3 regions of the Streptomyces sp. NPDC002476 genome follow, and region 3 is predicted to be linked to each of the others. Evidence: riboswitches for the same ligand, from Rfam matches in the RefSeq annotation. Region 3 holds a riboswitch; each other region holds the start of a gene.
What was found. A riboswitch is a leader RNA that binds a small molecule or an ion and turns the genes downstream of it on or off. The one in region 3 is predicted to bind thiamine pyrophosphate.
Positions count from the first base shown of each region.

Region 1: another riboswitch for thiamine pyrophosphate. It lies ahead of thiO (glycine oxidase ThiO); the one in region 3 lies ahead of ACFYXM_RS09425 (thiamine ABC transporter substrate binding subunit).
Region 2: another riboswitch for thiamine pyrophosphate. It lies ahead of thiC (phosphomethylpyrimidine synthase ThiC); the one in region 3 lies ahead of ACFYXM_RS09425 (thiamine ABC transporter substrate binding subunit).

Region 1 is NZ_JBIARH010000001.1:248,993-252,262, forward strand. Features, by position in the region: gene ACFYXM_RS01065 (Rv2175c family DNA-binding protein) at 52-417, opposite strand; gene ACFYXM_RS01070 (NAD(P)/FAD-dependent oxidoreductase) at 519-1,700, opposite strand; TPP riboswitch at 1,937-2,050, shown strand; gene thiO (glycine oxidase ThiO) at 2,048-3,253, shown strand; gene thiS (sulfur carrier protein ThiS) at 3,250-3,270, shown strand, end outside.
Region 2 is NZ_JBIARH010000004.1:73,952-77,221, forward strand. Features, by position in the region: gene thiC (phosphomethylpyrimidine synthase ThiC) at 1-1,407, opposite strand, end outside; TPP riboswitch at 1,400-1,533, opposite strand; gene ACFYXM_RS06105 (YibE/F family protein) at 1,605-2,927, shown strand; gene ACFYXM_RS06110 (SsgA family sporulation/cell division regulator) at 3,047-3,270, opposite strand, start outside.
Region 3 is NZ_JBIARH010000006.1:94,202-97,471, reverse strand. Features, by position in the region: gene rlmN (23S rRNA (adenine(2503)-C(2))-methyltransferase RlmN) at 1-721, shown strand, start outside; TPP riboswitch at 969-1,086, shown strand; gene ACFYXM_RS09425 (thiamine ABC transporter substrate binding subunit) at 1,160-2,290, shown strand; gene ACFYXM_RS09420 (ABC transporter permease) at 2,431-3,270, shown strand, end outside.

The DNA of each region.
Region 1 (3,270 bases), on a different contig from region 3:
GGTCCGCGGGGGGGGGGGGGGGGGGGGCCCCCCCCCCACCCCGGCAGGCTCTCAGACGGCGAGCGCCTGGGCGCGGCGCTTCACCTCCGTGCCGCGATTCTCGCTCAGTGCCTGGGCGGGGGTGCCCGGCAGGGTCGGATCGGGGGTGAAGAGCCACTCCAGCATCTCTTCGTCGTTGAAGCCGTCGTCCCGCAGGAGGGTCAGGGTGCCGGAGAGGCCCTTGACCACCTTGTTGCCGGCGATGAAGGCGGCCGGCACCTGGAGAGCCCGGTTCTCACCGCGGCGTACGGCGATGAGCTGGCCCTCCTTGACCAGCTGCCGCACACGTGTCACCTCGACACCGAACATGTCGGCGATGTCGGGAAGGTGGAGCCAGGCAGGGACGAGAGCATCGATCTTTGCGTCAATCTCGGTCACGGGACAAGCGTGCCATCCCGGACCGACAGGCGGTAGCCGGGCCGACCGTACGGGCGGTGCCGGTACGCCGTCGGAGGGTCGGCGGCTGGGGAGTACGGGTGTCAGAGGGCCGTCGACTTCAGGGGTACGGAGGGGTCTGCGGCCCGCGCCGGGTCGATGCGGGTGCCCGCCTCGATGAGCCTGCGGCCCTGCGCCAGGTCGCGGGGGCGGCCCACGGCGAGGACCGCCACCAGGACGCCGTCGCGCAGCCAGCACACCGACCAGGCGGGGTCGGCGGCGTCGCCGCGCCACAGCAGGGTGTCGGCGCCCGCGTGGTGGCCCGCGTACTGCACGAACCGGTCGAACTGCTCGGACCAGAAGTACGGGACGGGGTCGTAGGCCGGCGGCGCCGGGTGGTCCCCGCCCGCGACCGCGACGATGTCGCCGGCGACGGTCCGGGGGCCCTGGAGCGCGTTGTCCCAGTGGTGGACGAGCAGGCGTTCGCCGTAACGGGCGGACGGGAACGAGGCGCAGTCGCCGACCGCGTACACGTCGGGGAGCGAGGTGCGCAGCGCGGCGTCGGCGGTCACCGAGCCGTCGGGGCCGAGCGCGATGCCCGAGCCGGCCAGCCAGCCGGTGGCGGGGCGGGCGCCGATGCCGACGACGACGGCCCCGGCCGGGATCGCGCGGTCGTCCGCGAGGACCACCCGGCCCGGTTCGACGTGGTCGACCCGGGCGCCGGTGAGGAGTTCGGTGCCGCTCTCGGCGTACCAGGCGGCCATCGGGGCGGCGACCTCGGCGGGCAGCGCGCCGGCGAGCGGCCGGTCGGCGGCCTCCAGGACGGTGACCGCGCAGCCGGCGGCGCGGGCCGCGGTGGCGAACTCGGCGCCGATCCAGCCCGCGCCGACGACCACCACGTCGTGCCGCTCGTCGAGGACGGGCCGCAGCCGGGCCGCGTCGTCGAGGGTGCGCAGCAGGTGGACGCCGGGAACGCCCTCGGTGCCGGGCAGCACGATCGGTTCGGCGCCGGTCGCGATCACCAGCACGTCGTAGGCGACGGGACCGGAGGGGGTGTCCAGTTCGTGCGCCGCGGCCCGCAGGCCGGTGACGTCGAGACCCAGTCGCAGCTCGATGTCCAGTGCCTCGAAGTCGATGTCGAAGGCGGAGTCCTCGGCCTTGCCGAGCAGCACCGCCTTCGACAACGGGGGCCGGTCGTAGGGCTGGTGGGGTTCGGCGCCGATCACCGTGACGGGGCCGGTGAAGCCCTGTTCCCGCAGAGCCACGGCCGTCTGCACACCGGCCATGCCCGCGCCGACGACGACGACGCGGCGCTCCGTGCCCGGATCCGGGCGCTCCGACTGCTGCGACTGCTGCTGATCGCTCACCTGTACACCATAAACACCTGACAGAGCGTCACGACAGGGGGAGTTCCTCCACGGTGCTGGTGCCGCTGCCCTCCCTTGCCTGGGCCCGGTGGCCCCTCACCGGCACTGGGCGGTCCTTCACCGGGTCCGGTGGACGGGGTTTAGGGTGGCCACGGTAAGACACTCGCGGGAGCCCGGACGCAGCGGGCTGAGAGGGAGGCTGGAGCGGCCTTCGACCGTACGAACCTGATCCGGGTCATGCCGGCGAAGGGAGGGGCTGGACGCCCATGCGTTCTTCTCACCACGAGGGCCGGGCCGCCCGGGACGGGGGGCCGTACGACGTCCTCGTCGTCGGGGGCGGGATCATCGGCCTGGTGACCGCCTGGCGGACCGCGCAGCGCGGACTGCGCACCGCGGTCGCCGATCCCGATCCGGGCGGAGGGGCCGCCCGCGTGGCCGCCGGGATGCTGGCCGCCGTCACCGAACTCCACTACGGCGAGGAGCTGTTGCTGGGGCTGAATCTCGCCTCGGCCGCCCGCTACCCGGCGTTCGTGGCGGAGCTGGAGGAGGCGAGCGGCCGGGACACGGGCTTTCGCGCCTGTGGCACGCTCGCCGTCGCGCTGGACTCCGACGACCGGGCCCATCTGCGGGAACTGCACGCCCTGCAACGGCGTTCGGGCCTGGAGTCGGAGTGGCTGACGGGCCGCGAGTGCCGCCGTCTGGAGCCGATGCTCGCGCCGGGCGTGCGCGGCGGGCTGCGGGTCGACGGCGATCACCAGATCGATCCGCGCCGGCTGGCCGCCGCGCTGCTGACCGCGTGCGAGCGGGCCGGGGTGGTCTTCCACCGGGCCCGGGCGGAGCGTCTGACGGTGGTGCGCGACCGGGCCGCCGGAATCGTGCTCGCCGGGGGCCTGGAGCCGGCCGCCGACCAGATCGTGCTCGCCGCGGGGAGTCTCAGCGGCCGGCTGCCGGGCCTGCCGGACGGGGTCGCGCCACCGGTCCGACCGGTGAAGGGGCAGGTGCTGCGGCTGACCGTGCCCGCCCGGTACGCGCCCTTCCTGTCCCGGACGGTCCGGGCCGTGGTCCGGGGCGGCCCCCTCTATCTCGTGCCGCGCGAGAACGGCGAACTGGTCGTCGGCGCCACCAGCGAGGAGATGGGCTGGGACACCGACGTCACCGCGGGCGGCGTCTACGAGCTGCTGCGGGACGCCCACGAGCTGGTGCCCGGCATCACGGAGCTGCCGCTCGTCGAGACCCGGGCCGGTCTGCGCCCCGGCTCCCCCGACAACGCCCCGCTGCTGGGCCCCACCGCGCTGCCCGGCCTCCATCTCGCGACCGGTCACCATCGCAACGGGGTGCTGCTCACGCCCGTCACCGGAGACGTCATGGCGGCGTCGCTGGCCGACGGCGAGCTGCCCGAGGTGGCCCGCCCCTTCACCCCGTACCGCTTCTCGCCCGCCGCCGACTCCGTACGCCAGGAGCAGCCCGCATGACCGAGCCCGTCCTCTCC
Region 2 (3,270 bases), on a different contig from region 3:
CGTTACGTAGCAGAGCATCGCCGTGCCCCACCAGGCGATCATCGCCGCGCCGATGCCCGAGGTGATGTGGTCGTACGCCGGAGCGACATCGGTGGTCAGCGGGCCGAGCGTGTAGAAGGGCGCCTCCTCGCAGATCTCCTGCTGGAGATCGATGTTCTCCTTGATCTTGTGCATCGGGACATGGCCCGGCCCCTCGATCATGGTCTGGACGCCGTACTGCTTGGCGATCGTGTTCAGCTCCCCGAGCGTGCGCAGTTCGGCGAACTGCGCCTCGTCGTTGGCGTCCGCGATCGAGCCGGGGCGCAGCCCGTCGCCGAGCGAGTACGTCACGTCGTAGAGGGCGAGGAGTTCGCAGAGCTCCTCGAAGTTCTCGTAGAGGAACGACTCCTTGTGGTGGGCGAGACACCACGCCGCCATGATCGAGCCGCCTCGCGAGACGATGCCGGTCTTGCGGCGGGCGGTCAGCGGAACGTACGGCAGGCGTACGCCGGCGTGCACCGTCATGTAGTCGACGCCCTGCTCGGCCTGTTCGACGACGGTGTCCCGGTAGATCTCCCAGGTCAGCTCCTCGGCCTTGCCATCGACCTTTTCGAGGGCCTGGTAGAGGGGCACGGTGCCGATCGGCACGGGCGAGTTGCGCAGAACCCACTCACGGGTGGTGTGAATGTTGCGGCCGGTGGAAAGGTCCATGACCGTGTCGGCGCCCCACCGCGTCGCCCACGTCATCTTCTCCACCTCCTCCTCGATGGAGGACGTCACCGCGGAGTTGCCGATGTTGGCATTGACCTTCACCAGGAACCGCTTCCCGATGATCATCGGTTCGATCTCGGGGTGGTTGACGTTGGCGGGCAGCACGGCCCGGCCCGCGGCGATCTCCTCGCGCACCACCTCCGGCTCGACGTTCTCCCGGATCGCCACGTACTCCATCTCCGGGGTGATCTCACCCCGCCGGGCGTACGCGAGCTGGGTCACCGGTCGGCCGTCCCGGCTGCGGCGCGGCAGCCGGGGCCGGCCGGGGAAGACGGCGTCGAGATTGCGCAGCCCTTCCCCGAGCTGTCGGCTTCGCTCGAGCAGGGGAGACCCCATACGCGGCGAGGTGTGCTTGAGCCCGTCGTCCTCGGGCCGGACGGGCCGGCCCGGGTACTCCTCGGTGTCGCCCCGCGCGGTGATCCAGTTCTCCCGCAACGACGCGAGCCCGCGACGGACGTCGGTCTCGACGTCGGGGTCGGTGTACGGCCCCGACGTGTCGTACAGCGTCACGTCCTTGCCGTTGGTGAGGTGTACCTGACGGACCGGCACACGGATGTCGGGGCGTGGCCCCTGGACGTATCCCTTGTGCCAGCCGATGGACTTCCCGGCCTCGTCGCTCTGGCTGGAGGCAGGCGTGCGTGCGTCCGATGTGGTCATGAGACCTACTCCCTACGCCGGCATTACCCGGTAACAGGTTCAGCGGTCGGCGCAGCTCGTCCCGTACGGACGTACGGATATCAGCGCCCTCTCAGCCCGGTGCTCCGAGCTCCCGCGTGTGCAAAGGTTCCTCCACGCTAGCGCCCCGTCCGGCGGAATGAACAGAGGGTCCCTTGCCTCCTTGCGATGATCGCCCGGTGACGTCCCTCCCCAGCGTTTCCGAACCGCCGAGTCCCCATCACGGCCATACGCACGCCCACGGCCCCGCGGCGCCCGTCTCCAGACATCTGCGGAAGGTCATCGCGGCTGTACTGATCCCGTTCGCCGCCGCGGTCCTCGCCGGACTGGTGGTGCTCTGGCCGGGCGGTGCGCCACCGCACGAACGAACCGGTGTCGGCTTCGACCGGCAGACCCAGCAGGGCAAGGTGGTGAACGTCGACACAGTGGACTGCAAGGAGGTGAACGCCTCTCAGATGCCGGTCGGCGGCGAGACCGTTCCGCAGTCGGCGGGCCGCACCGGGCTGTGCGCGAAGGCCACGGTCGAGGTGACGACCGGTCACGACAAGGGCCGGCGGTTCGTGGAGATCGTCCAGCCCGACGCACCGCGTCAGCTGCGCGAGGGGCAGGGCGTGGTCGTGGCGTACGCCCCGGACGCGCCCCACGACCTGCAGTACTCGGTGACCGATGTGAACCGGAAGTTCCCGATGGCGCTGCTGGCCGGGATCTTCGCCCTGGTCGTGGTCGCGGTGGGCAGGATGCGCGGGGTGATGGCGCTGATCGCGCTCGCCGTGTCGTTCGCCGTGCTGACCCTGTTCATCCTCCCGGCCATTCTCCAGGGCTCGAATCCGCTGATCGTGGCGGTGGTCGGGTCCAGTGCCATCATGCTGATCGCGCTCTACATGTGCCACGGGCTCACCGCCCGCACCTCGGTCGCGGTGGTGGGCACACTGATCTCGCTCCTGCTGATCGGGCTGCTCGGCTCGCTGTTCATCGGCTGGGCGAGCCTGACCGGCAACACCGACGACAGCACCGGCCTCATCCACGGCCTGTATCCGCGCATCGACATGAGCGGCCTGCTGCTGGCCGGCGTCATCATCGGTTCGCTCGGGGTGCTCGACGACGTGACGGTCACCCAGACGTCGGCCGTCTGGGAACTGCACCAGGCGAACCCGACGATGGGCGTGCGGGGGCTCTACCGGGCGGGGATCAGGATCGGGCGCGATCACATCGCCTCGGTCGTCAATACGCTGGTGCTCGCCTACGCGGGCGCCGCGCTGCCGTTGCTGCTGCTGTTCTCGATCGCCAGGAGCAGCGTGGGCACGGTGGCCAACAGCGAGCTGGTGGCGGAGGAGATCGTACGGACGCTGGTCGGTTCGATCGGGCTGGTCGCATCGGTGCCGGTGACGACGGTGCTCGCCGCGCTGGTGGTCTCCGCGGACCGCACAGGGCTCGGCGCGGAAGCCGGAGCTCCAGCACCCGTACGGACCGGGAAGGGCCGCCGCCGCAGGGCGAAGCCATGAGCACCCCGGAACGAACATCGGCCGACAGACGAGGAGCGGTCCTGATTACGGAGAGCGATTCACCCATTCGGCGGATGCCGTGTTCGACCGGCGGGCACCAGTCGGCGACACCGTGTTCTTCAGCCGGCGTTCTGCTCCTCGGCGAGGATCCGGCCCAGGGCCTCCTCCAGGTTTCCCTCGAAGTCACCCAGCGTGCGCTCCTGTCCGAGCGGCACGAGCTTGTCGGTCCGGTCGAGAAAAGCCACGAGCGGCGCCGAACCAGCCCGGAAGAGGGCGCGGTCGGCGCCCACCTGAAGGCGGATGTGTACATCGGAAAGCCCCTCGGGATCCGTGGGCCCGATGT
Region 3 (3,270 bases):
TGGGATGAACTGCCCGTTCTGCGCCACCGGGCAGGCCGGTCTGGACCGCAATCTGTCGACCGCGGAGATCGTCCACCAGATCGTGGACGGCATGCGGGCGCTGCGCGACGGAGAGGTGCCCGGAGGACCGGCGCGGCTCTCCAACATCGTCTTCATGGGCATGGGCGAGCCGCTGGCCAACTACAACCGCGTGGTCGGCGCGATCCGACGGCTGACCGACCCGGAGCCGGACGGGCTGGGGCTCTCGCAGCGCGGGATCACCGTTTCCACCGTGGGGCTGGTGCCCGCGATGCTGCGCTTCGCCGACGAGGGCTTCAAGTGCCGTCTCGCCGTCTCGCTGCACGCGCCGGACGACGAGCTGCGCGACACCCTCGTCCCGGTGAACACCCGGTGGAAGGTGCGCGAGGTGCTGGACGCCGCGTGGGAGTACGCGGAGAAGTCCGGCCGTCGCGTCTCCATCGAGTACGCGCTGATCCGGGACATCAACGACCAGGCGTGGCGGGGCGATCTGCTCGGCCGGCTGCTCAAGGGCAAGCGGGTGCACGTCAACCTGATCCCGCTGAACCCGACACCCGGCTCGAAGTGGACCGCCTCCCGGCCCGAGGACGAGAAGGCGTTCGTCGAGGCCATCGCGGCGCACGGGGTGCCGGTGACCGTACGGGACACCCGGGGCCAGGAGATCGACGGGGCCTGCGGGCAGCTGGCGGCGGCCGAGCGCTGACACAGGCGTTCGCCGGGTCCGTGGGAATACCGAGGCCGGAGTCCGCCGGGCCCGCGGGAGTGCCGAGAGCGGCGTTCGCCGGTTCCACGGGAGTACCGGGACCGGCGTTCGCCGGGCCCGAGGTGGTTCGGCCGGACTCCGGGGCGGACGGGGCGTCAAGGGCTCCGGGCCTCCGGCGTCGCCCGGGCGCCGAGGCCCCGGCGGCCCGGCCGGGCCGCCCGTGTAACCTGGCCCGGAAATCAACTTCATATTCCGACAGGGGAGCGCCACAGCGCTGAGAGTGCGGCACCGGGGGACCGGTCGTCCGCAGACCCTCTGAACCTCGCCCGGGTCATTCCGGGTAGGAAGTTCGGTCATCAACTCATGCTGTTGCGCCCTGCCCGCGTCCCGCGGGCGGGGCCGCGTCTCTTCCTGGCCAAAACCCAGGAGGAATCCATCATGACCACCACGCGCAGGACCACGGGAACCACGCGCGGGTCCGTACGCCTTACGGCCACGGCCGTCGTGGCCGCGCTCGGCATCACGGCACTGGCCGGGTGCGGGAGTTCCGACACGTCGTCCTCCGGATCCGGCGGCACGAAGGGCGCCGGCCCGAAGACCGTGACGCTCGTCAGCCACGACTCCTTCAACGCGTCCGACGCGGTGCTGAAGGAGTTCACCGAGGAGACCGGCTACACCGTCAAGGTCCTCAAGAGCGGCGACGCGGGAGTCGCGCTCAACCAGGAGATCCTGACCAAGGGCTCACCGCGCGGAGACGTGTTCTTCGGCGTCGACAACACCCTCCTCTCCCGCGCCCTGGACAGCGGCCTGTTCACGCCGTACGAGGCGAAGGGCATCGACCGGGTCGCGGCCGCTGCCCGGCTGGACGCCGGGCACCGGGTCACGCCGGTCGACACCGGCGACGTCTGCGTGAACTATGACAAGAAGTACTTCGCCGACAAGAAGCTCGCCCCGCCGCAGACCTTCGACGACCTGGCGAAGCCCGCTTACAAGAACCTCCTGGTCACCGAGAACGCGGCGACCTCCTCGCCCGGCCTCGGCTTTCTCCTCGGCACCGTCGCCGCCTACGGCGAGAAGGGTTACCAGGACTACTGGAAGAAGCTGAAGGACAACGGCGTCAAGGTCGTCGACGGCTGGGAGCAGGCGTACAACGACGAGTTCTCCGGCTCCGCGGGTGGCAGGAAGGCCAAGGCCGACCGTCCGCTCGTCGTCTCGTACGCCTCCAGCCCGCCCGTCGAGGTGCTGTACGCGAAGCCGCAGCCGGCCGAGGCCCCGACCGGGGTCGCCACCGGGACCTGCTTCCGGCAGATCGAGTTCGCGGGCCTGCTGAACGGCGCCAAGAACGAGGCGGGAGGCAAGGCGCTGCTGGACTTCCTGATCGGCAAGCGGTTCCAGGAGGACATGCCGCTCAACATGTTCGTGAACCCGGTCGTCCCGGAAGCGAAGCTGCCGGATCTGTTCACGAAGTTCGGCACGACCGTCGAGAAGCCGACGACCGTCGCCCCCGACCTGATCGCCAAGAACCGTGAGCAGTGGGTCCAGTCGTGGTCCTCACTCGTCGTGAAGTAGCCGGGACCGCCGCACAGGGGACGGGCGCGGCGGCGAAGGGCGCGGACGTCACGGGTCCGCGCCCGCGCGCCGGGCGCACGACGGACGCGGCGCGGACGGCGGCCCGGCGAGTGGGCGCCGGCGCGGTGCGGCCGGCCCTGATGGCCGTGCCCGTGGCGTTCTTCGCGGTGTTCTTCGCCTACCCCGTCGTCGCGATCGTCGGCCGGGGGCTGAAGGTGGACGGCGTGTGGCAGTTCGGCCGGATCGGCGAGGTGCTGGCCCGGCCGGAGATCCGTGACGTCCTGTGGTTCACCACCTGGCAGGCGCTCGCCTCGACCGCGCTGACGCTGCTCGTCGCGCTGCCCGGCGCGTACGTCTTCGCCCGCCTCGACTTCCCCGGAAAGCAATTGCTGCGGGCGGTGGTCACCGTGCCGTTCGTCCTGCCGACCGTCGTCGTCGGGACGGCGTTCCTGGCGTTGCTGGGGCGCGGCGGGTTCCTCGACGAACTCTGGGGGGTGCGCCTCGACACCACGGTGTGGGCGATTCTCCTCGCCCATGTCTTCTTCAACTACGCGGTGGTCGTACGAACCGTCGGCGGTCTGTGGGCGCAGCTCGACCCGCGGCAGGAGGAGGCCGCCCGGGTGCTGGGCGCCGGACGGTTCGCGGCCTGGCGACGGGTCACGCTGCCGGCCCTCGCACCCGCCGTGGCCGCCGCCGCGCTGATGGTCTTCCTCTTCACCTTCACCTCCTTCGGCGTCGTGCAGATCCTCGGCGGCCCCGGGTACGCCACGCTGGAGGTGGAGATCTATCGGCAGACCGCCCAGCTCCTCGCCCTTCCGACGGCCGCCGTGCTGACGCTGACGCAGTTCGCCGCGGTGGGCGCGATCCTCGCCGTGCACGCCTGGACCGTACGGCGCAGGGAGACCGCGCTGAGGCTGGTCGATCCGGAACGGACCGCCGGCAGGCCGCGCGGGGCCGGGCAGTGGGCGCTGCTCGGCGCG